4 regions of the Streptomyces sp. NPDC050610 genome follow, and region 2 is predicted to be linked to each of the others. Evidence: riboswitches for the same ligand, from Rfam matches in the RefSeq annotation. Region 2 holds a riboswitch; each other region holds the start of a gene.

Region 1 (5,656 bases), on a different contig from region 2:
CCCCATTGAGGGAAGGTCCTCTCGAATGACCCGCTCCGAACGCCCCGCCCGCACGCCCCGCTCCCGCCCGCAGTCCGGCGAAGGCCGCCAGTTCGGCGGCAGCCGGCAGTCCGGTGGCCGCCAGTCCGCCGGCCGGCAGCCGAACCGGCGGCCGGCCGCGTCCCAGGGCGGCGAGTTCGCCCTGCCCGTCAGCACCACCCCGGCGCTCCCGCCCGTGGAGACCTTCGCCGCCATGGACATGCCCAACGGGCTGCTCGCCACGCTGGACAGGGAGGGCGTCACCGAGCCGTTCCCGATCCAGGCCGCCACGCTGCCCAACGCGCTGCACGGCCGGGACGTCCTGGGCCGCGGCCGTACCGGCTCCGGCAAGACCCTCGCCTTCGGGCTGGCGCTGCTGGCCCGTACCGCGGGCCGGCGCGCCGAGTCCAAGCGCCCGCTGGTGCTCGTACTCGTCCCCACCCGCGAGCTCGCGCAGCAGGTCACGGACGCGCTCACGCCGTACGCCACCGCCGTCAACCTGCGGCTGACCACGGTGGTCGGCGGCATGTCGATCGGCCGCCAGGCGAACAGCCTCGCGCGCGGCGCCGAGGTGCTGATCGCCACGCCCGGCCGCCTCGCGGACCTCATCCAGCGCGGCGACTGCGCGCTCGGCGACGTGTCCATCACGGTCCTCGACGAGGCCGACCAGATGGCCGACATGGGCTTCCTGCCGCAGGTCACCCGGCTCCTCGACCAGGTGCGGCCGGACGGCCAGCGGATGCTGTTCTCCGCGACCCTGGACCGCAACGTCGACCGGCTCGTACGCCGCTTCCTGAACGACCCCGTGACGCACTCCGTCGACGCGTCCGTCGGCGCGGTCTCCACCATGGAGCACCACCTGCTGCACGTCTCGGACGACGGCAAGCGCGACGCCGTGACCCGGATCGCCGCCCGCGAGGGCCGCGTGATCATGTTCGTGGACACCAAGCGCGGCGCCGACCGGCTGGTCAAGCGGCTGCTGGCGAGCGGCGTACGGGCCGCGGCGCTGCACGGCGGCAAGAGCCAGCCGCAGCGCAACCGCACGCTGGACCAGTTCCGTACGGAGCAGGTCACGGCGCTCATCGCGACCAACGTCGCCGCCCGCGGCATCCACATCGACGGCCTCGACCTCGTCGTGAACGTCGACCCGCCCGTCGACCACAAGGACTACCTGCACCGCGGCGGCCGCACGGCGCGCGCGGGCGAGTCCGGCACCGTCGTCACGCTCGTACTGCCGGAGCAGCGGCGCGAGATGAGCCGGATGATGGTCACGGCGAAGATCACCCCGCAGGTCGCGAAGGTGGGCCCGGAGGACGCCGAGCTGGTGCGCATCACGGGGGCCCGCGTCCCCAGCGGCGTCCCGGTCGTCATCACGCCCCCGGCTCCGGCGCAGCCCCAGGGCAAGCCGAAGTCGCGGACCTCGCGGCCGGGCACGGGTACGGGCTCGGGCTCCGGTTCAGGTTCCGGCGGTCGCGGCCGGGGCAGCCGGGGCGGTCGCGGCCGTACGTACCAGGGCTCGGGTTCGGGCTCGGCCGGTGGCGGCGGGCGCGGCGGCAGCGGTGGCAACGGCGGCTCGGGGCGCGGGCGGGGACGGACTCCGGCGGCCTGACGGCTGTCTCTGTCTCTGTCTCTGTCTGTCTCTGGCTGGCCCCTGTCTGACTCTGGCTGATCCGCCCGGCCTTCTGTCTGACCCTTGGCTGACCCCCGTCTGTCCACCGTTCGTTTCTGCCCGTCCTTGACCGTCCTCGCTCGGCGCCCGTCCTTTCCTGCCCGTCTCTGCTGTGACGTGCTGGGGGCGGGCGCTGCCTGGTGCGGGGTGCTTCCGGGGGCGGGGGTGTCGCCGACTGCGGGGCGCGCGGTGTTGCGGCGCGCCTGGCCCTCCTGACGCGCGCGCCCGCTGCGGCGGCTCGCGCGCTCCCCGCCTCACCACTCCCACCAGCGCTCACGCCTGTACCTCGCTCCGATCCGCCGTCGACGGCCCCGTTTGAGGGGGCGGGCAGCGGCCACCCGATTGGATGAGCAGCGGTCGCCGGGAGCGGCGTCGGCCGGAAGCCTGGGAGGGGCGCCGCGCGGGACGGACCGGTCAGGAGAGAACGGTGGGGAAGCGAGGTCCCGGAGGCCGGGCACGCGGGGGCACCCGCGCACGAGTGCCCGCGGGAGCGCCCGCGAACGGGCTCTCGCGCCGCGGCGTCGTCGCGAACTGCCTGGCGCGCTGGGCGCCCGCCGTACTCATCGTCGGCGGCGTCCTCTTCGACCTCCTGACCCCGCCGAAGTACACCGGGGCCCCGTTCCTGTCGGCCGCTCCGCTGGTCGCCGCCCCGCTCTTCGGGCGGCGCGGCACGGCCGCCACCGCCGTTGCGGCCGTCGCCGCCGCGGCCGGGACCAACGCCTATCACCGCGCGGTGAACTCGTTCGAGTCCGCGACCAAGGTCGCCACGGTCCTGACCGTCGCCGTGCTCGCCCTCGGCATCAACCGCATCGTGCGCCGCAGCGACCAGCAGCTGGAGTCCGCGCGCGGCATCGCGGAGGCGGCTCAGCGGGCCGTGCTGCCCACGCCCCCGGACCGAATCGGCGAGGGGCTGAGCGTCGCGGCGCGCTATGTGGCGGCGCAGGCGGACGCCCGTATCGGCGGCGACCTGTACGCGGTACAGGACACCCCGCACGGCGTACGCGTCATCGTCGGCGACGTCCGGGGCAAGGGCCTGGAGGCGGTCGAGGCGGTCGCCGTCGTGATCGGCGCGTTCCGGGAGGCGGCGGAGCAGGAGCCGACCCTGGAAGGGCTCGCCGCGCGGCTGGAACGGGCGTTGCAGCGGGAGGGGGTGCGGCGGGAGGGGCTGGACCAGTTCGAGGGGTTCACCACGGCCGTACTCGCGGAGGTGGAGGTGGCGGCCTCGGACGGCGCGGTGTTGCGCGTGGTGAACCGCGGCCATCCGCCGCCGCTGCTGCTGTACGCGGACGGCAAGGCGGTGGAGGCGACACCGGAGGTGCCGGCGCTGCCGCTGGGCATGGGCGACCTGGGCGTCTGGCCGGACCGGGTGGACGTATGGGACTTTCCGGCGGGGGCGACGCTGCTGCTGTTCACGGACGGGGTCACGGAGGCCAGGGACAAGCGGGACGTCTTCTACGACCCGCAAGCCCGGCTGAACGGGCGGCTGTTCGACGGGCCGGACCTGGTGCTGGAGGCGCTCGCCGCGGACGTGGCGCGGCATACGGGCGGGGGGACGTCGGACGACATGGCGCTGCTGGCGATTCGGCGCTGCGGGGATGGGGTGGCGGCTGTGCCGGGGGAGGAGCCGGAGGGGTAGGGCGGAATTCCGGCGCGTATAGGCGCGTATAGGGGGCACGGCGCTGACCGGGAACACGGCGCGGGTCGGAACACGGTGCGGGTCGGAACACGATGCTGACCGGGAACACGGTGCGTAGTGGATCTTGATCCCTGTGCATAACGACTGGCGCACGATCGCCGCCGAGGGGTTTCGGCAGGCGAGGCGACTCGACCGCTTTCGCCGACGCGTGTCCATAAAGTCCTCGCCAAAGCCTGCGCGGATTACGGGCAACAGCTTGGTATCCGGGTCTCGCTTCTATTAACGTTCGATAACGCAGCGCGGTCGTCACAACCGCCGCAAGAGGCGGCACCGTGCGCCTTCGCCGAATCCCGCAGGCACCAGCAACACCGGCCACACCGTACGTACCCAGCACCATCGGCAGCACCGGCAACACGAGGCACCAGGGAACCGGGGAACCACCAACCTTGGGGTGAGTCGGGCGCCTTCGCGAGAAGGGGCCCGTAGGAGACCTTCCTGCTCCGAACCCGTCAGCTAACCCGGTAGGCGAGAAGGAAGGAAAGGAGTGCGCCCCCGTGGCGTCCAACAAGCCTGCCCTCGACGAGCCGACGTACGACCCGGCCTACGACCCGTCGGTCTACGACCAGTCGGCCTTCGACCAGTCGGCCTTCGACCAGTCGTACGCCCCTTCTTACGCCCCTCCGTTCGAGCCGGCTCCCGGCACTCCGTCCGGCGTTCCCACCGGTGCGGAACTCGGCTCCGGCCCTGAGGCCGATGGAGCCCACTCGGGCGCCGGCCTCGGCCTCGGCTCCGGTATCGACACCGGTCCTGGTTTCGACATCGGCCCCGGTATCGACATCGGTCCTGGTGACGGCCTCGCGTCGGCCGCCGGAGCGGACTTCGTGGCAGGCCCCGCAGGCGGCCCCGCGGACCTCGCCGACTTCGTAGATCCCGCAGATCCCGCAGATCCCGTAGACCCCGCAGACCTCGTAGACCCCAACGAGGGCTGGTCGGGGGAGCGGGGGGCGGAGCTGTGGGAGGAGTGGAATCCCACCGAGGACTCCGCGGGCCCTGTCCGCGGCAAGCACCGGATCGGCAAGCAGCGCGGCGGCACGATGGCCCGTAGCGGAGCGGTGCTCGGCGTCGGCGTCATCGCGGCGGTCGGGGCGGGCGGGATGGCCAGCGCCAAGGACCGCCCCGCGCCCCCGATATCCATGCCCGACCTGGCGCATCTGGCCGACCAGATGGGCGAGTTGCCGGGGAAGCTGCCGGCCGTGGAGGACCTGCCGGGCATCGGCTCGCTCCTGGCGGACGACTCCGCTCCGGAGGCTGCCGAGGCCGCCGAGGCTCCCGGCGCGGACCAGCCGCTGTCCCGGATCGGCCTCTCCGCGGAAGACGCGGCGAACGGCGTCGCCGACGCGGGCGAGGCGCTCCGCGCCCGCATCCTTCAGCAGGCCGAGCACCAGCAGTCCGCCGCCGACAGTGAGGCGCGCGACGCGGTGGTCCGGGCGGCGGCGGACAAGGCCGCCGACGAGGCGGCGAAGCGGAAGGCCGAGGCGGACGCCGGGGAGAAGGCGAAGGCCGAAGCGGCGGCCAAGGCGAAGGCCGAGAAGGAGGCCGCGGCCAAGGACGCGGCCGACAAGAAGGCCGCAGCGGCCGCCCAGGAGAAAGCGTCGGAGAAGGGGCTCGTGAAGCCGGGCGCCGCGTACACGCTGCCCGTAGGTTCGTACACGCTTACCGCCGGATTCGGCCAGTCGGGCGACATGTGGTCCGCCAACCACACCGGGCAGGACTTCGCGGCGCCGACGGGTACGCCGATCAAGGCGGTGCACGGCGGCACGATCACGCAGGCCGGGTGGGCGGGCTCGTACGGCTACCGCACGGTGCTCACCCTGGACGACGGCACTGAGCTGTGGTTCTGCCACCAGTCCTCGATCGCCGTGAACTCAGGGAAGGTGCAGGCGGGCGACGTCATCGGCCGGGTCGGCGCGACCGGCAACGTCACCGGCCCGCACCTGCACCTGGAGGTGCGGCCGGGTGGGGGCACGCCGGTGGACCCGATGGCGTGGCTGCGGGAGCACGGGATGAAGCCGTAACGGGCGGTGGCGCCGGGCCACTTGAGGCCACAGCGGCCGCAGTGATCATAGTGACCACAGCGACCGCAGTGGCCAAAACGGAACGGGTGAATCCGTCCAAGCCGTTAACGCGTCCGTGCGAGGCGTTAAATGGGCTTATGGCTGAGAAGCGCAAGAAGATCGGCAATCTGTCCGTCCATCCGCTCTGCCTCGGCGGCAACGTCTTCGGCTGGACGGCCGACGAGACGGAGTCCTTCGCCGTACTGGACGCCTACACGG
Region 2 (5,656 bases):
CCGGTGCCTTGCCTTCGTGTGCTGAGCGAGCTGAACGTGCTGTGTGTGACGTGTGTGCTGTGCGTCCTGGCCCCGGTTCGCCGCGGTCGGCCCGGCGGTGGCCCGTAATAGGGGGGCGAGCCGCCGCCGGGCTTTCTCGGCGCAGTGGCCGACAGTCGCCGTCCGAGCGCGGTACGGGCCCTGGCGGGGCCCGCTCGCTCCGACGGTGACAGTGGGGAGCCGGTCACCTGGTGCAGGACGCTAGGCCCGACCGTCACGGGAATGCGCGTGCATGACCGCTATTGGATGAAACCGTGCGCACGGCGACCGCACGTGATCGGTCCACTCGCGCCCATACGGAAGGATTTCGGCCGCCCTTGATCGAAGCGGCGAATGAGGCAGACCTGACCGCCGACGGGTGATATGCCCCCGGATACTGTCGGGCCTCATGGACGTACTGATTCACGCCGTCGTCGGCCTGCACATCATCGGCATCGCGGCCCTGCTCGGCGGCTTTCTCACCCAGATGAAGGCCATGGGCAAGGGCGAGGCGCGCATGGTCCCGGCGATGCTGCACGGCGCGCTGACCATGCTGGTGACGGGCGTCGCGCTGGTCGGCCTCAACCAGGCCGAGGACTACTCGCTGAACACGGTCAAGATCGGAATCAAGCTGGCGTTCCTGATCGTGGTCCTCGGCCTGGTCTACGTGAAGCGCGACGACGAGAAGGTGGAGGCGCCCGTCTTCGGCATCGTGGGCGCCCTGACCATCGCCAACATCTTCATCGCCCTGTTGTGGACGTGAGCGGCTGAGAGCCGGCGCCCCGGGGGCGTGAGCGGTCTCCGCTACGCCGGGCGCACGCTCCCGTAGATCGGCATGTAGAAGATCGACTCCACCCGCACGCTCGCCCCGGGCTTCGGCGCGTGGATCATCTTCCCGTCGCCTATGTACATGCCGACATGGCTGATGTCGTCGTAGAAGAAGACCAGGTCACCCGGCTGGAGATCGTCCGTGGCCACCCGCTCGCCGGTCTTCACCTGATCCCACGTGGTGCGCGGAAGATCGACGCCCGCCGCCTTCCACGCCGCCTGCGTCAGCCCTGAGCAGTCGTACGAATTGGGGCCGGTGGCTCCCCACACGTACGGCTTGCCCATCTGTGCGCGAGCAAAGGCGATCGCCTTGTCGGCCTTGGCGGAGTGCGCCCCGGAGGGGGCTCCGGAGTCGGTGCCGCCCCCCTTGTGGCCCGTTTCCGAGCCGCCCTGCCCCTTGCCGCTGCCGCCGCCCTGCGCGGCCTTCTCCGCCTGCCGCTTCTCCGCCTGGCGTTCGGCCTGGCGTTTGGCCAGCTCTTCGGCCTTCTTCTTGGCCGCCGCCTCCTTCTTCTTCTCGATCGCGGCCAGTCGCGCCTTCTCCTGGGCCGTCAATTTCGACAGCAGCTCCCGCGCCTCGCCGAGCTTCCCCTGGACGGTCTCCTTCTTCGCCCTCAGCTGCTTCTGCGAATCGGTGAGCGCGGCCAGGCTCCGTACCGCCTCGCCCCGGCCCTTGGCCGCCGCCTTCTGCTGCGTACGGAAATCCCGTACGGCCCGCTCCTGCCGGCCCGTCATCCGGTCGATCAGATGCGTCTGGTCGAACCAGCTCTGCGGATCGGCGGCGAACAGCAGGTTCGCCGTCTGGCTCACACCGCCGTCGCGGTACTGCGCCGCGGCGTACGCCCCGAGCGCGCGCCGTGCGTCGTTGAGCTTCCCGGTGCGCCGGGCCACGTCGTCGAGCAGCCTGTCGACCTTGCCGTTCTGCGCGTCCGTACGCTCCTTGGCGGCGTTGTACTCCTGCGTGGCCGTGCCCGCCTGCCGGTACAGGGCGTCCACGCGTCGCTGTACGTCCTCGACGGAGGTTCCGGAGGTTCCGGAGGGTTTGGGGGCTGTGGGGCGGCCGGGGGCGGCGTGCGCGGTCTGGGAGAGCAGGGTGGCGGAGGCCAGCGCCGCCGTCGTGAGGGAGACGGCGGTGCGGCGGCGGGCGGGCGTGTCGAGCAGCCCGTGCCCAGTGCTGCGGGGCTTGCGGTGTGACGCCAAGGGAGGCGACTCCTTCCGTGGACCGCCTACCGGGTTAGCTGTCGGGTTCGGGCGGTTTTGGAAGGTTTATGCCCTACGGTCCGTACGGCGCGGCGTGCGTGCGTACGGGCCGATTCACCCCGGTGGTGCGTGTGGGTCCCCGGCTCCGGGCGCCTCGCGGCGCAGTCGGACTCGGCGTTGGCGGCCCGTGCAGACGGGGCGTCGGCGGGGGGACGGGCTGCCTGAGCGAGCACCGTAGCCAACGGGTGGGGCCGCTGTGAAGGCTGGTGTTCGATATGCCGGAACCTTCCGTGACTGCGCCTCCCACGCCGCGAGCTGCCCTCTCCCGCCCTCTCCCGCCCGCTCCCGACCCCTGGACGCCGACCCTCCGCCCGTACTTTCCGCCCGTACTTTCCCCCGTCTTTTCCACAGCCGGAGCCGGGTGTCAGTGGGGCGGCCTAGACTCGGTGGGCGATGAGCAGCCTCTTTGACGACAGCTTCCTGGCGGATCTCGAACCTTCGGGCGAGGAGCCCCCGCCGCCGCCCGAGGACGCCGCACCGGAGCCGGTGCCGGACGACCTCTTCGGGGGCGCCTTCGACGCGCCCGTACAGCGGTCCGGCCCGGCCTCGGGGCAGGGCGGCTCCGGGGCGCGCGACGCGTACTACCGCGACGGCGCGCCGCGGCCCGTCATCGACCCTTCCGCGCTGCTGGAGGGGCTCAACGAGGAGCAGCGCGCCGCGGTGGTGCACAGCGGCGGGCCGCTGCTGATCGTCGCCGGCGCCGGGTCCGGCAAGACGCGCGTGCTGACGCACCGGATCGCGCACCTGCTGGGCGCGCGCGGCGTGCACCCCGGCCAGATCCTCGCGATCACCTTCACCAACAAGGCCGCGGGCGAGATGAAGGAGCGCGTCGGCGACCTCGTCGGCCCCCGGGCCAACGCGATGTGGGTGCTCACCTTCCACAGCGCCTGTGTGCGCATCCTGCGCCGCGAGTCGAAGAAGCTCGGCTTCACCTCATCCTTCTCGATCTACGACGCCGCCGACTCGAAGCGGCTGATGGCGCTGGTCTGCCGGGACCTGGACCTCGATCCGAAGCGCTTCCCGCCCAAGTCCTTCAGCGCCAAGATCTCGAACCTGAAGAACGAGCTGATCGACGAGGAGGAGTTCGCCGGCCAGGCCGCAGGGGGCACCTCCCAGACGGAGTCTGGGGGAGGATTCGAGAAGACACTCGCCGAGGCGTACGCGATGTACCAGGCGCGGCTGCGCGAGGCGAACGCCCTCGACTTCGACGACATCATCATGACCACGGTCCACCTGCTCCAGGCGTTCCCGGACGTCGCCGACCACTACCGGCGCCGCTTCCGGCACGTGCTGGTCGACGAGTACCAGGACACCAACCACGCGCAGTACACCCTCGTGCGCGAGCTGGTGGGGACCGGCACGGAAGAGGTCCCCGCCGCCGAGGTGTGCGTCGTGGGCGACGCCGACCAGTCGATCTACGCGTTCCGGGGCGCCACCATCCGCAACATCCTCCAGTTCGAGGAGGACTACCCGGACGCGACGACGATCCTGCTGGAGCAGAACTACCGCTCCACCCAGACCATCCTCAGCGCCGCCAACGCCGTCATCGAGCGCAACGAGAACCGCCGCCCCAAGAACCTGTGGACCGAGGCCGGAGCCGGAGCCACCATCACCGGCTACGTCGCCGACACCGAGCACGACGAGGCCCAGTTCGTCGCCGACGAGATCGACCGGCTCACCGACGCGGGCGACGCCAAGGCCGGCGACGTCGCCATCTTCTACCGCACCAACGCCCAGTCCCGTGTCTTCGAGGAGATCCTCATCCGGGTCGGGCTGCCCTACAAGGTCGTCGGCGGCGTGCGCTTCTACGAGCGCAAGGAGGTCCGCGACGTCCTCGCCTACCTGCGCGTCCTCGCCAACCCCGAGGACACCGTCCCGCTGCGCCGCATCCTCAACGTCCCCAAGCGCGGCATCGGCGACCGCGCCGAGGCGATGATCGACGCGCTGTCGCTGCGCGAGAAGATCTCCTTCCCGCAGGCCCTGCGCCGCGTCGACGAGGCGTACGGCATGGCGGCCCGCTCCGCCAACGCCGTCAAGCGCTTCAACGTCCTCATGGAGGAGCTGCGCACGGTCGTCGAGTCGGGGGCCGGGCCCGCGACCGTACTGGAAGCGGTGCTGGAGCGTACGGGCTACCTCGCCGAGCTCCAGGCGTCCACCGACCCGCAGGACGAGACCCGCATCGAGAACCTCCAGGAACTGGCCGCCGTGGCCCTGGAGTTCGAGCAGGAGCGCGACGAGGAGAACCCCGGCACGCTGGCCGACTTCCTGGAGAAGGTGGCCCTGGTCGCCGACTCCGACCAGATCCCGGACGAGGACGGCGACGGGGGCGGCGTCGTCACGCTGATGACGCTGCACACGGCGAAGGGCCTCGAATTCCCGGTCGTCTTCCTGACCGGCCTGGAGGACGGCGTCTTCCCGCACATGCGGGCGCTCGGCCAGACCAAGGAGTTGGAGGAGGAGCGGCGGCTCGCCTACGTGGGCATCACGCGCGCGCGCGAGCGGCTGTACCTGACCCGGTCGACGATGCGCAGCGCGTGGGGCCAGCCGTCCTACAACCCGGCCTCGCGCTTCCTGGAGGAGATCCCCGACGAGTACGTGCAGTGGAAGCGGACCGGTCCCGCGACGCCGTCGGCGTCCATGGGCGCGGTCGGCGGGTCCGGCCGGTCGGGCTCGGGCTCGGGTTCGGGCGGTTCCGGCGGCGGGATCATGTCCTCACTCTCCTCGTCGCGCTCCAAGGCGGGCCCGAGCGGCTTCGCGACGCGCCGCGCGGGCGACCGGCCGGTGGTCCAGCTGGCGGTCGGGGACCGGGTCACGCACGACTCGTTCGGGCTGGGCACGGTCGTGACGGTCAAGGGCAGCGGGGACAACGCGGAGGCGACGATCGACTTCGGCGAGCCGAAGCCGAAGCGGCTGCTGCTGCGGTACGCGCCGGTCGAGAAGCTGTAGGGCGGAGACGCTCGGGGGGGGGGAGGCGGCCCGGTTCCGAAACCGGGCCGCTGGGCCGGTCCTTCGGACCCTCGACCTCAGACTCAAGGCTTCAGTCTCGCGACCTCAGTCTCGCGACTTCAGGGCCTCGGCTTCGGGACCGCGTTACGGTCGGGGCGAGGCCGTGAGCCCTACGTCGGGTCGAGGCCGTGGGAGCGGAGCCACGGCAGCGGGTCGATGGCCGCGCCGCTGCCGGGGCGTACCTCGAAGTGCATGTGCGGGCCGGTGGAGTTGCCCGAGCTGCCGGAATAGGCGATGACGTCGCCGGCCTTGACCGTGCCGGACCGGATCTTGTTGCTGCTCAGATGGCAGTACCAGGTCTCGGTGCCGTCGGGCGAGGTCACCATGGCCATATTGCCGTAGGCGACGTTGAACTGGGTGCGTACCGTCCCGTCGGTCGCGGCCATCACGGGTGTGCCGAGGCCGACCGGAAAATCGATGCCGGTATGCACGGACATCCAGTTGACGCCCGCCTGCCCGAAATAGGCGCTGAGCCCTTTCTGCTTCACCGGCAGCAGGAACTTGGGGCGCTCGGCCTCTTTGCGGGCCGCTTCATCGGCTTTTCGTT
Region 3 (5,656 bases), on a different contig from region 2:
GGCGGCTTCGGCAGCGGGGGCGGCGGGCATACGTAGAGGCCGAGAACGCCCCTCGCCCACGGGGGCGGGGGCTCCTATAGCGTCGTGGGGTGCACGACAAGAACGCCGACGCCCCCGTCCCCGCCCTCTTCAGCTGGGAATTCGCCGCCGACCCCTACCCCGCGTACGCCTGGCTGCGCGAGCACGCGCCCGTACGCCGTACCGAGCTGCCCAGCGGGGTCGAGGCCTGGCTGGTGACGCGTTACGCGGATGCCCGGCAGGCGCTCGCCGACGGGCGGCTGTCGAAGAACCCCGTGCACCACTCCGAGGCCGCGCACGGCAAGGGCAAGATCGGCATTCCGGGCGAGCGCAGCGCCAACCTGATGACGCATCTGCTGAACATCGACCCGCCGGACCACACGCGGCTGCGGCGCCTGGTCTCGAAGGCGTTCACACCGCGCCGGGTCGCGGAGTTCGCGCCGCGAGTGCAGGCGCTGACGGACGGCCTCATCGACGGCTTCGCCGCGCGGGGCAGCGCCGACCTCATCCACGAGTTCGCCTTTCCGCTCCCCATCTACGCGATCTGCGATCTGCTGGGCGTGCCCCGCGAGGATCAGGACGACTTCCGCGACTGGGCGGGCATGATGATCCGGCACGGCGGCGGGCCGCGCGGCGGAGTGGCCCGTTCCGTCAAGAAGATGCGTACGTATCTGGCGGAGCTGATCCACCGTAAGCGTTCGGACCTCGGCGATGATCTGATCTCGGGTCTGATCCGGGCCTCCGACCACGGCGAGCACCTCAGCGAGAACGAGGCGGCCGCGATGGCGTTCATCCTGCTCTTCGCGGGGTTCGAGACCACCGTGAACCTCATCGGCAACGGCACGTACGCGCTGCTGCGCAACCCCGGCCAGCGCGAGCGGTTGCAGCGGGCCCTGGACGCGGGCGACGAGAGCCTGCTCGCCACCGGCATCGAGGAACTGCTGCGCTACGACGGACCGGTGGAGCTGGCGACCTGGCGGTTCGCCACCGAGCCGATCACCCTGGGCGGGCAGCGGATCGGCACGGGCGATCCCGTACTCGTCGTGCTGGCGGCGGCGGATCGCGATCCGGAGCGGTTCGCCGAACCGGACACCCTCGATCTCTCGCGCGGTGACAATCAGCACCTCGGATACGGGCACGGCGTCCACTACTGCATCGGCGCGCCGCTCGCCCGGCTGGAGGGCCGGGCCGCCCTCGCGACGCTGCTGCGGCGCCTGCCCGACCTGCGTCTCGCGGCGGAACCGGAGGAGTTGCGGTGGCGCGGCGGCCTCATCATGCGCGGACTGCGCACGCTGCCCGTGGAGTTCACGCCCCGCCAGAAGTGACGAAGCGTCAAGCGACGTGACCTCCGCGTGACCTCGGCTACATCGGCTTGTGACTGACTGAGCGCGTCGCTATCTTCAACCGACAACTCAGCAACCGGCAACTCGGCAACCGACATCTCAGCAACCGACAACTCGGCAACCGAGGAACCGACAACTCAGCCGTCACACGAGAGGCAACCGCATGCGCACCGGGAACGGTCGACACCGCCGCCCCCGTCAGGTCCCGGCCATCGTCGTAGCGGCGGGGGTGACGGGCGCCGGAATCGCCATGCCGCTGCTCGCGGCCACCGGTGCGAACGCCGCGGACGCAGCGACCTGGGACCGCGTCGCTCAATGCGAGAGCGGCGGAACGTGGAGCGCCGACGCCGGGAACGACTTCTACGGCGGGCTCCAGATTTCGCAGTCGACGTGGGATCTGTACGGGGGGAGGGCGTACGCGCCGAGACCCGACCTGGCCAGCCGGGCCCAGCAGATAGCCGTGGCCCAGAAGATCCTGGAGGGCCAGGGCACCAAGCCCTGGTCGGGATGCGCGGTCAGTTCCGGGCTCAACCGCGGCAGTGCGGCCCCGGGCGTCGACCCGGGCAGCACCCAGACGCCGTCCTCGGAGCCCTCCGCCCAGTCGCCCTCGCCCTCCCACAGCTCCGACCCGTCCCAGAAACCCTCAGGCGAGGACAAGGGCGAGGGCAAGGACAAGAGCGAGAGCAAGGACAAGGGCAAGGGCCGTACGGAGCCGGGGAAGGCCGACTCCGGAAAGGGCGGTTCGAGCGCGACGCCGAGCGGGAAGGGCGACGGCGAGAAGGGCTCCGGCGCGACCGGCGCGGACGGCTCCAGCCCGTCCGGGACCCCCGAGCCCGGCGGCAAGCCCTCTCAGACGCCTTCCACGACCCCTTCCGAGCCCACTGAGCCCTCCACCGACCCCACGACCTCCACGACGGGGTCGCCGACGTCCGGCGAGGGCCGGCACCGCGGCGGCACGGATGAAGGGGAGAAGGGGGGCGAAGGGAGCAAGGGGGACGACGGCACGGGCTCCTCCGCGCAGGACGACGCCGGACGGAGCGGCGGCGGCCGGCACGCGTCGCGCGGCGGGGAATCGCGCGGTGGGGAATCGCGCGCCGGGAATTCGTCTCGTACGCCCCAACAGGCCCCTCACGACTACACGGTGCGGTCGGGGGACAGCCTCTCGGTGATCGCGGAGGAGCATTCCGTCGCCGGCGGCTGGACCAGCCTCTACGAGCGCAACCACGGCACCGTAGGAAGCGACCCCGATCTCATTTTCCCTGGTCAGAAACTTGATCTCGGAACGTGAGAGCGACGGTACGGGCGGTATGTCCGTTCCGAGGGAAAGTGAGACATGGGTCTCGTTGACAGCCCCGGGTTCCTCCCCTGCCCGATCTCTCCCTACCGTCTCTCACCTGCGGAAATGTGCTGTTTCTGTGGGTAAGTAGAGGCAACTGCCGTCAGGAGGGGGGGTTTGAACCCTCCTGGGCAGTGTGTTTAACGTCGTCACCGCTCGCCACCGTGAGCACCACGATCGCCACGCCGAATCCTGCCGGCGGTCGCTGGATTCGTCGCGAAAGCGCCGTAGGCAGGAGCGGGGGAACCAGGTAGGCCGCCGGAACGGCCCGTCGACACCGACGGGGACCGGGACGGCTAGGGGTGAAGCCCCGTGTGCTCCGGCACACGAGGCCGGGCAGCTCACAGCCCGAACCCGACAGCTCACCTCGTAGGCGTCGGTGAGGAAACCAACATGCTTATCTCCAAGGGCAAGCACCGCCGTCCGTCCAAGGCCGTCCGTGTCGCCACGCTCGCCGGCGTCGCCGGTGCCGCTGTCGCCGTCCCGCTGATGGGCGCCACCTCGGCCTCCGCCGCCTCCGTCTCCACCTGGGACAAGGTCGCGCAGTGCGAGTCCGGTGGTAACTGGTCGATCAACACCGGCAACGGCTACTACGGCGGCCTGCAGTTCAACCAGTCCAGCTGGGCCGCCGCGGGCGGCACCCAGTACGCCCCGCGTGCCGACCAGGCCACCAAGGGCCAGCAGATCGCCACCGCCGAGAAGCTGCTCGCCATGCAGGGCCCGGGCGCCTGGTCCTGCGCCGGCGCCGGCAACCTGTCCTCCGGTGGCCCCGCCGCCGGCGTCGACACCGGTTCCAGCAGCCGCAGCACGCAGCACGCGGACCGCAGCGAGCGCCAGGCCGCGCCGAAGCAGCAGGCCCCGAAGCACTACGCGCCGAAGCAGCAGGCCCCCAAGCAGGCCGCCCCCAAGCAGGCCGCGCCGAAGCCCGTCGCGCCGAAGTCCATCCAGAAGGGCGACGGCGAGTACAAGGTCAAGTCCGGCGACACCCTCGGCAAGATCGCCAAGGAGCACAGCGTCAAGGGCGGCTGGGAGAAGCTGTACAACCTGAACAAGGGCATCGTCTCCAACGCCAACCTGATCTACCCGGGTCAGCAGCTCCACCTGAGCTGATCCGCTCCTCCGGGACGGCTTCATCACCGTCCCTGTCTCTCCGCTCATGAGAGACCGCCCCGCTGCGGCGCGCCATTCCCCCCGATCGCGCCGTAGCGGGGCACTCGCATGTCCGGGGGTGTCGTGTCGGCTGCCCCTCCGGCGGTGTCCAGTTCCGGCCCCCATTCCCCGTTCGGCGAACAACACCGCCATTCGTCCTCTGATCTGGCCCTTTGGCCCATTTTTCGGCCCGGAGCCCGGGCTGCGCGCGGGCGGATGCCCCCGGCCCGTTAGGCTCGGGGTGCAGAAACCAGTCACCCCATGAAGGAGACACTCGTGCCGTCCATCGACGTCGTCGTAGCTCGCGAGATCCTCGACTCGCGAGGCAACCCCACGGTCGAGGTCGAGGTCGGCCTCGACGACGGCTCCACGGGCCGTGCCGCCGTTCCGTCCGGCGCCTCCACCGGTGCCTTCGAGGCGCTGGAGCTGCGCGACGGCGACCGCAACCGCTACCAGGGCAAGGGCGTCGAGAAGGCCGTCCTCGCCGTCATCGAGCAGATCGGCCCGGAGCTCGTCGGCTACGACGCCACCGAGCAGCGCCTGATCGACCAGGCGATGTTCGACCTGGACGCCACGGCGGACAAGTCCTCGCTCGGCGCCAACGCCATCCTCGGCGTCTCCCTCGCCGTCGCGCACGCCGCCTCCGAGGCGTCCGACCTGCCGCTCTTCCGCTACCTCGGCGGCCCCAACGCGCACCTCCTGCCGGTGCCGATGATGAACATCCTCAACGGCGGCTCGCACGCCGACTCCAACGTGGACATCCAGGAGTTCATGATCGCGCCGATCGGCGCGGAGTCCTTCTCCGAGGCGCTGCGCTGGGGCGCGGAGGTCTACCACACGCTCAAGGGCGTGCTGAAGGAGCGCGGGCTGTCCACCGGCCTCGGCGACGAGGGCGGCTTCGCCCCGAACCTGGGCTCGAACCGCGAGGCGCTCGACCTCATCGTCGAGGCCATCAAGCAGGCCGGTTACGCGCCCGGCCAGGACATCGCGCTCGCGCTCGACGTCGCCGCCTCCGAGTTCTACAAGGACGGCGTCTACGCCTTCGAGGGCCAGGACCGCTCCGCCGCGCAGATGACGGAGTACTACGAGGAGCTCGTCGCCGCGTACCCGCTGGTCTCCATCGAGGACCCGCTGTACGAGGACGACTGGGCGGGCTGGAAGGTCCTCACCGACAAGCTGGGCGAGAAGGTCCAGATCGTCGGCGACGACCTGTTCGTCACCAACCCGGAGCGCCTCGGCCGCGGCATCGAGGAGGGCGCCGCCAACGCCCTGCTGGTCAAGGTCAACCAGATCGGCTCGCTGACCGAGACCCTCGACGCCGTCGAGCTAGCCCAGCGCAACGGCTTCAAGTGCATGATGTCCCACCGCTCCGGCGAGACCGAGGACGTCACCATCGCCGACCTGGCCGTCGCCACCAACTGCGGCCAGATCAAGACCGGCGCCCCGGCCCGCTCCGAGCGCGTCGCCAAGTACAACCAGCTGCTGCGCATCGAGGAGATCCTCGACGACGCCGCGGTCTACGCGGGCCGTTCCGCGTTCCCGCGCTTCAAGGGCTGACCCCACGGCCCGCGAGCACGCGGAACACGGCCGTACGCGGCTGAGCGCGTAAGCGAAGCGTCCCCGGCACCGGTCCCGTACCGTTGCCGGGGACGTGTACGTAGGTGGGTCGCACGGGCGACGAGACAGGGGAGGCGGCTGTGCCGGCGGATCGGTTCTCCACGGCGACCAGGCTCAAGGCGCTCGGCGAGCAGGCCGCCGCCCGCGTGTACCGGACCCGGCCCGTGCGCCGCAACCGCCTCACCGGCCGGGC
Region 4 (5,656 bases), on a different contig from region 2:
GACCTCGCCCAGATTGTGCGGCGGCATGTTCGTCGCCATGCCGACCGCGATGCCGGACGTGCCGTTGACGAGCAGATTCGGGTAGGCGGCCGGGAGGGTGACCGGCTCCTCCTCGCTGCCGTCGTAGTTCGGTGCGAAGTCGACGGTGTCCTCGTCGATCGAGTCCGTCATCAGCGACGACGCCGCCGCCATCTTCGCCTCGGTGTACCGCATGGCGGCCGGCGGGTCGTCATTGCCGAGGGAGCCGAAGTTGCCGTGCCCGTCGACCAGCGGCACGCGCATCGAGAAGGGCTGCGCCATGCGCACGAGCGCGTCGTAGATCGAGGCGTCGCCGTGCGGGTGGAGCTTGCCCATCACCTCGCCGACGACGCGGGCGCACTTCACGTGCGCGCGCTCCGGACGCAGGCCCATCTCGTTCATCTGGAAGAGGATGCGGCGGTGCACCGGCTTCAGCCCGTCGCGCGCGTCGGGCAGGGCGCGCGAGTAGATGACCGAGTAGGCGTACTCAAGGTAGGAGCCCTGCATCTCGTCGACGACGTCGATGTCGAGGATGCGCTCCTCGAAGTCGTCCGGCGGCGGGGTCTTCGTGCTGCGGCGGGCCATCGCGGCTGCGGCTCCTTCATGTACCGGTGCGGGGTGGTGACGCCGACCATTGTGGACCGCCCCACTGACAACGCCGACCGCGACCCGTCCGTAGGAGCGTTCCTCGACGGGAACTTCGCCAGATGTCGGCACGCTTGCATACAGTGACAGGACCGATTTGAACGCGGGACATCACGCGGGTCATCACGCAGCGAAGGGACGTACATGCCCATGGGTCACACGGCCACGCAACAGGCCGGTTCCAGCGGCCTGACAGCGACCGAGCACCGCCTGGCCAATGGCCTGAGGGTGGTCCTCTCCGAGGACCACCTGACCCCGGTCGCCGCGGTCTGCCTCTGGTACGACGTCGGTTCCCGCCACGAGGTCAAGGGCCGTACGGGCCTGGCTCACCTCTTCGAGCACCTGATGTTCCAGGGCTCCGCGCAGGTCAAGGGGAACGGCCACTTCGAGCTGGTCCAGGGCGCCGGCGGCTCCCTCAACGGGACCACCAGTTTCGAGCGCACCAACTACTTCGAGACCATGCCGGCCCATCAGCTGGAGCTCGCGCTCTGGCTGGAGGCCGACCGGATGGGCTCGCTGCTCACCGCGCTCGACGAAGAGTCCATGGAAAACCAGCGCGACGTCGTCAAGAACGAGCGCCGCCAGCGCTACGACAACGTGCCCTACGGCACGGCGTTCGAGAAGCTGACGGCCATGGCCTACCCGGAGGGCCACCCCTACCACCACACGCCCATCGGTTCGATGGCCGACCTGGACGCCGCCTCCCTGGAGGACGCCCGGGCCTTCTTCCGCACGTACTACGCCCCGGGCAACGCGGTCCTCTCGGTCGTCGGCGACATCGACTCCGAGCAGACCCTCGCCTGGATCGAGAAGTACTTCGGCACCATCCCCTCGCACGACGGCAAGCAGCCGCCCCGGGACGGGACGCTGCCCGACACCATCGGCGCCGAGCTGCGCGAGGTGGTCGAGGCGGAGGTGCCCTCCCGCGCCCTGATGGCCGCCTACCGCCTCCCGCACGACGGCACCCGCGAGGCGGACGCCGCCGACCTCGCCCTCACCGTCCTCGGCGGCGGCGAGTCCTCGCGGATCCACAACCGCCTGGTCCGCCGGGACCGTACCGCCGTCGCCGCCGGCTTCGGGCTGCTGCGGCTGTCGGGCGCGCCCTCCCTCGGCTGGCTGGACGTCAAGACGTCCGGCGGGGTCGAGGTGCCGGTCATCGAGTCCGCGGTCGACGAGGAGCTGGCCCGGTTCGCCGCCGAGGGGCCGACCCCGGAGGAGATGGAGCGGGCCCAGGCCCAGTTGGAGCGCGAGTGGCTGGACCGGCTCGCCACGGTCGGCGGCCGCGCCGACGAACTGGCCCGGTTCGCCGTGCTGTTCGGCGACCCGCAGCTCGCGCTGTCCGCCGTGGGGCGCGTGCTGGACATCACCGCGGAGGAGGTGCGGGCCGTCGCCGCGGCCCGGCTGCGCCCCGACAACCGCGCGGTTCTCGTCTACGAACCGACCGAGCCCGCGGAGACCGAGTCGGCGGACGCCGAGCAGGCGGCCGACGGAGCCATCGAAGACACCGCGAAGAACGCCGAAGAGCAGGAGGCGGGCCAGTGAGCGACGCCGTGGCCACCACCACCATGCAGTTCCACCCGCAGCCGCAGCCCGGCGCCCCCACGCCGTGGGCCTTCCCGGCCCCCGAGCGCGACCAGCTGCCCAACGGCCTCACGCTGCTGCACTGCCACCGCCCCGGCCAGCAGGTCGTCGCCGTGGAGGTCAACCTCGAAGCGCCGCTGGAGGCCGAGCCGGCCGGGCTCGACGGCGTCGCCACGATCATGGCGCGCGCCCTGTCCGAGGGCACCGACAAGCACTCCGCCGAGGATTTCGCCGCCGAGCTGGAGCGCTGCGGCGCCACCCTCGACGCGCACGCCGACCACCCGGGCGTCCGCGTCTCGCTGGAGGTCCCGGCCTCCCGGCTGCCCAAGGCGCTCGCCCTGCTCGCCGACGCCCTGCGGGCGCCGGCCTTCGCGGACAGCGAGATCGAGCGGCTCGTGGGCAACCGCCTCGACGAGATCCCGCACGAGCTGGCCAACCCGGCCCGCCGGGCCGCCATGGCGCTCTCCAAGCAGCTCTTCCCCGCGGGCGCGCGCATGTCGCGCCCCCGCCAGGGCACCGAGGAGACCGTCCGCGACATCGACGCCGCGGCCGTACGGGCCTTCTACGAGGCCCATGTACGGCCCGCCACCGCGACCGCCGTGGTGGTCGGCGACTTCACCGGCGTCGACCTGGCCGAGGCGCTCGCCGACACGCTCGGCGCGTGGACCGGCGGCACCGCCGAGCCGTACCCGGTGACGCCCATCACCGCCGACGACACCGGCCGGGTGGTGATCGTGGACCGCCCCGGCGCCGTCCAGACCCAGCTGCTCCTCGGCCGGATCGGCCCCGACCGGCACGACCGCGTCTGGCCCGCCCAGGTCCTCGGCGCGTACTGCCTCGGCGGCACCCTCACCTCGCGCCTGGACCGCGTCCTGCGCGAGGAGAAGGGCTACACCTACGGCGTGCGCTCCTACGCCCAGGTGCTGCGCTCCTCCGAGGCCTCGGCCCTCCAGGGGCCCACAGGCGCCTCGCTGCTGGCCATCAGCGGCTCGGTGGACACCGAGTCCACCGGACCCGCGCTCGCGGACCTGTGGACCGTGCTGCGGACGCTGGCCGCCGAGGGGCTGACGGACGCCGAGCGCGACATCGCCGTGCAGAACCTCGTCGGAGTCGCCCCGCTGAAGTACGAGACGGCCGCGGCCGTCGCCGGGACGCTCGCCGACCAGGTCGAGCAGCACCTCCCGGACGACTTCCAGGCCCAGCTGTACGCGCGCCTCGCGGAGACCGGCACGGTGGAGGCCACCGCGGCCGCCGTCAGCGCCTTCCCGGCCGACCGGCTCGTCACGGTCCTCGTCGGCGACGCCGCGGAGATCCTGGAGCCGGTCAAGGCGCTCGGCATCGGAGAGGTGACGGTCGTCTCCGGCTGAGGGGAACGCGACGGCCGCGAGGGTCTTGTCGCGAAGGTCCCATAACGGGACGAGTGGGGCGCGAGGGGTCTATGGGGCCCTCGCGCCCCGCCGTTTGTCCGGTTTATCGGAGTGGTTGCGTGTCTGCCGTGTGGCGTAGGGCACAAAATCGCGGTTCTGTTTGCCGATTGAAAGAAGGCCCGTTTAGCTTCATGGCGGTTGTCCGTCGTATATGAGTCGCAGCCGCGGCCCCGGACAACCATCGCCGAGTCCCCAATGGCGTGAGCCAGGGGAGCCGGGGACCCACACGTCCCTGGGGTGAATCGGGCCCCTTCCCGGAGGGACCCGTAGGAGACCTTCCTGCTCCGAACCCGTCAGCTAACCCGGTAGGCGAGAAGGAAGGAAAGGATCAGCCGTACCTATGGCGTTCACCCGTGCCACCGGGAAGCACCGTCGTCCGAGCCGCGCCGTGCGTGTCGGCGCCAACGCGGCGGGGGTCGCGACCCTGGCCGCCACCGGCGTCGTCGCCGGCCTCGCCTCCCCGGCCCTCGCGTCCGGCGGCGACCCCGCTCCCAAGATCGAGGACACCGGCCTCACCCAGGCCGTCGTCATGAGCAACGACGTGGCCGACAGCATCGGGGCCCAGGCCGAGTCCCAGCAGCACGCCGCCGCCGAGGCCGCCGCCAAGGCGAAGGCGGAGGCCGCAGCCAGGGCCAAGGCCGCCGAGGCCAAGAAGCGCGCGGACGAGGCCAAGCGGAAGGCCGACGCGGAGCGCGCCGCCAAGGCGAAGGCCGCCCGCGACGAGGAGCGCAAGCGCCTCAACGCCTTCGTCCTGCCGGTCGACGGCTCGTACGTCTCCACCGCCTACAAGGCGTCCAGCGGACTGTGGTCCTCCGGCAGCCACACCGGCGTCGACTTCCACGCCGGAATGGGCACCCCCGTGCACTCCGTGGGCGCGGGCACCGTCGTCGAGGCCGGCCCGGGCGGCGCGTACGGCAACAACATCGTCATCAAGATGAACGACGGCACGTACACGCAGTACGGCCACCTCTCCTCCATCGGCGTCTCCGTCGGTCAGCCGGTCACCCCTGGCCAGCAGATAGCCCTCTCGGGCGCCACCGGCAACGTGACCGGCCCCCACCTGCACTTCGAGGCCCGTACGTCCCCGGAGTACGGCTCGGACATCGACCCCGTCGCGTACCTGCGCGCGCACGGCGTCAGCCTCTGATCCCGCGCGCCTCACGCGCGCAAAGCACCGCCGAAGACCCCGGACCGCATGGCCGGGGTCTTCGGCGTGCGCCGCGGGAGAGCCGGCCGGTGAATCGGCGGCGGCGGGGAGCCCCACGAAGAAGGGCCGCGGCGACCGTGATCGGTCGCCGCGGCCCGTCGCGCGGCCGTGCCGCGCCGGTGAACCCGAATCAGACGGTCTCCGGGAGCTCCTCAAGCCCCTCGGCGACCAGCTTCGCCAGGCGGTCGAGCGCGGCCTCGGCGTCGTCGGCCTCGGAGGCGAGAACGATCTCCTCGCCGCCCTGGGCGCCCAGGCCCAGCACCGCGAGCATGGAGGCGGCGTTGACCGGGTTGCCGTCGGCCTTGGCGATCGTCACGGGGACGCCCGAGGCGGTCGCGGCACGGACGAAGATCGACGCGGGGCGGGCGTGCAGCCCCTCGGCCCAGCCGACGGTGACGCGGCGCTCAACCATGGTGTTGCCCTTCAAGTCGTCATTGGTTGTCTAGACCAGTCTCTCACGGTGCCCGGTCGCTCCTGCGGTGACGTCCGGCACCGTGCCGCCCCCCTGCTCCCTCCTCCATTGTGCCGCCCGGCCCGTCCGCACCCGCCTCCACCTGCCGTGCTCCCTCGTCCGCCGCGCCCCTGCCCACCTTGCCCCGACCCTCCGGTGTACGCGAGCGGAGGGTCTGTCAGTGCCCGGTCGTACGCTGGCCCCATGCACACGCCGTCGGAGCACGCCGCGTACCCGACCCACTGGGAAGCCGATGTCGTGCTGCGCGACGGCGGCACGGCGCAGATCCGGCCCATCACCGCCGCGGACGCGCAGCGCCTGGTCAGC

What was found. A riboswitch is a leader RNA that binds a small molecule or an ion and turns the genes downstream of it on or off. The one in region 2 is predicted to bind cyclic di-AMP.
Positions count from the first base shown of each region.
Region 1: another riboswitch for cyclic di-AMP. It lies ahead of AB0I22_RS35845 (M23 family metallopeptidase); the one in region 2 lies ahead of AB0I22_RS17495 (NlpC/P60 family protein).
Region 3: another riboswitch for cyclic di-AMP. It lies ahead of AB0I22_RS14985 (transglycosylase family protein); the one in region 2 lies ahead of AB0I22_RS17495 (NlpC/P60 family protein).
Region 4: another riboswitch for cyclic di-AMP. It lies ahead of AB0I22_RS14445 (M23 family metallopeptidase); the one in region 2 lies ahead of AB0I22_RS17495 (NlpC/P60 family protein).

Region 1 is NZ_JBFAIV010000047.1:24,244-29,899, reverse strand. It holds gene AB0I22_RS35855 (DEAD/DEAH box helicase) at 26-1,627, shown strand; gene AB0I22_RS35850 (PP2C family protein-serine/threonine phosphatase) at 2,223-3,323, shown strand; cyclic di-AMP (ydaO/yuaA leader) riboswitch at 3,717-3,866, shown strand; gene AB0I22_RS35845 (M23 family metallopeptidase) at 3,878-5,398, shown strand; gene AB0I22_RS35840 (aldo/keto reductase) at 5,536-5,656, shown strand, end outside.
Region 2 is NZ_JBFAIV010000012.1:162,065-167,720, forward strand. It holds gene AB0I22_RS17490 (hypothetical protein) at 428-781, shown strand; gene AB0I22_RS17495 (NlpC/P60 family protein) at 823-2,004, opposite strand; cyclic di-AMP (ydaO/yuaA leader) riboswitch at 2,051-2,230, opposite strand; gene pcrA (DNA helicase PcrA) at 2,497-5,049, shown strand; gene AB0I22_RS17505 (peptidoglycan DD-metalloendopeptidase family protein) at 5,220-5,656, opposite strand, start outside.
Region 3 is NZ_JBFAIV010000010.1:37,672-43,327, reverse strand. It holds gene AB0I22_RS15000 (DUF6479 family protein) at 1-36, shown strand, start outside; gene AB0I22_RS14995 (cytochrome P450) at 90-1,343, shown strand; gene AB0I22_RS14990 (transglycosylase family protein) at 1,525-2,649, shown strand; cyclic di-AMP (ydaO/yuaA leader) riboswitch at 2,944-3,088, shown strand; gene AB0I22_RS14985 (transglycosylase family protein) at 3,091-3,807, shown strand; gene eno (phosphopyruvate hydratase) at 4,123-5,403, shown strand; gene AB0I22_RS14975 (septum formation initiator family protein) at 5,544-5,656, shown strand, end outside.
Region 4 is NZ_JBFAIV010000009.1:204,024-209,679, reverse strand. It holds gene AB0I22_RS14460 (DNA topoisomerase IV subunit A) at 1-603, opposite strand, end outside; gene AB0I22_RS14455 (pitrilysin family protein) at 808-2,205, shown strand; gene AB0I22_RS14450 (pitrilysin family protein) at 2,202-3,611, shown strand; cyclic di-AMP (ydaO/yuaA leader) riboswitch at 3,844-3,998, shown strand; gene AB0I22_RS14445 (M23 family metallopeptidase) at 4,012-4,818, shown strand; gene AB0I22_RS14440 (HPr family phosphocarrier protein) at 5,009-5,290, opposite strand; gene AB0I22_RS14435 (GNAT family N-acetyltransferase) at 5,534-5,656, shown strand, end outside.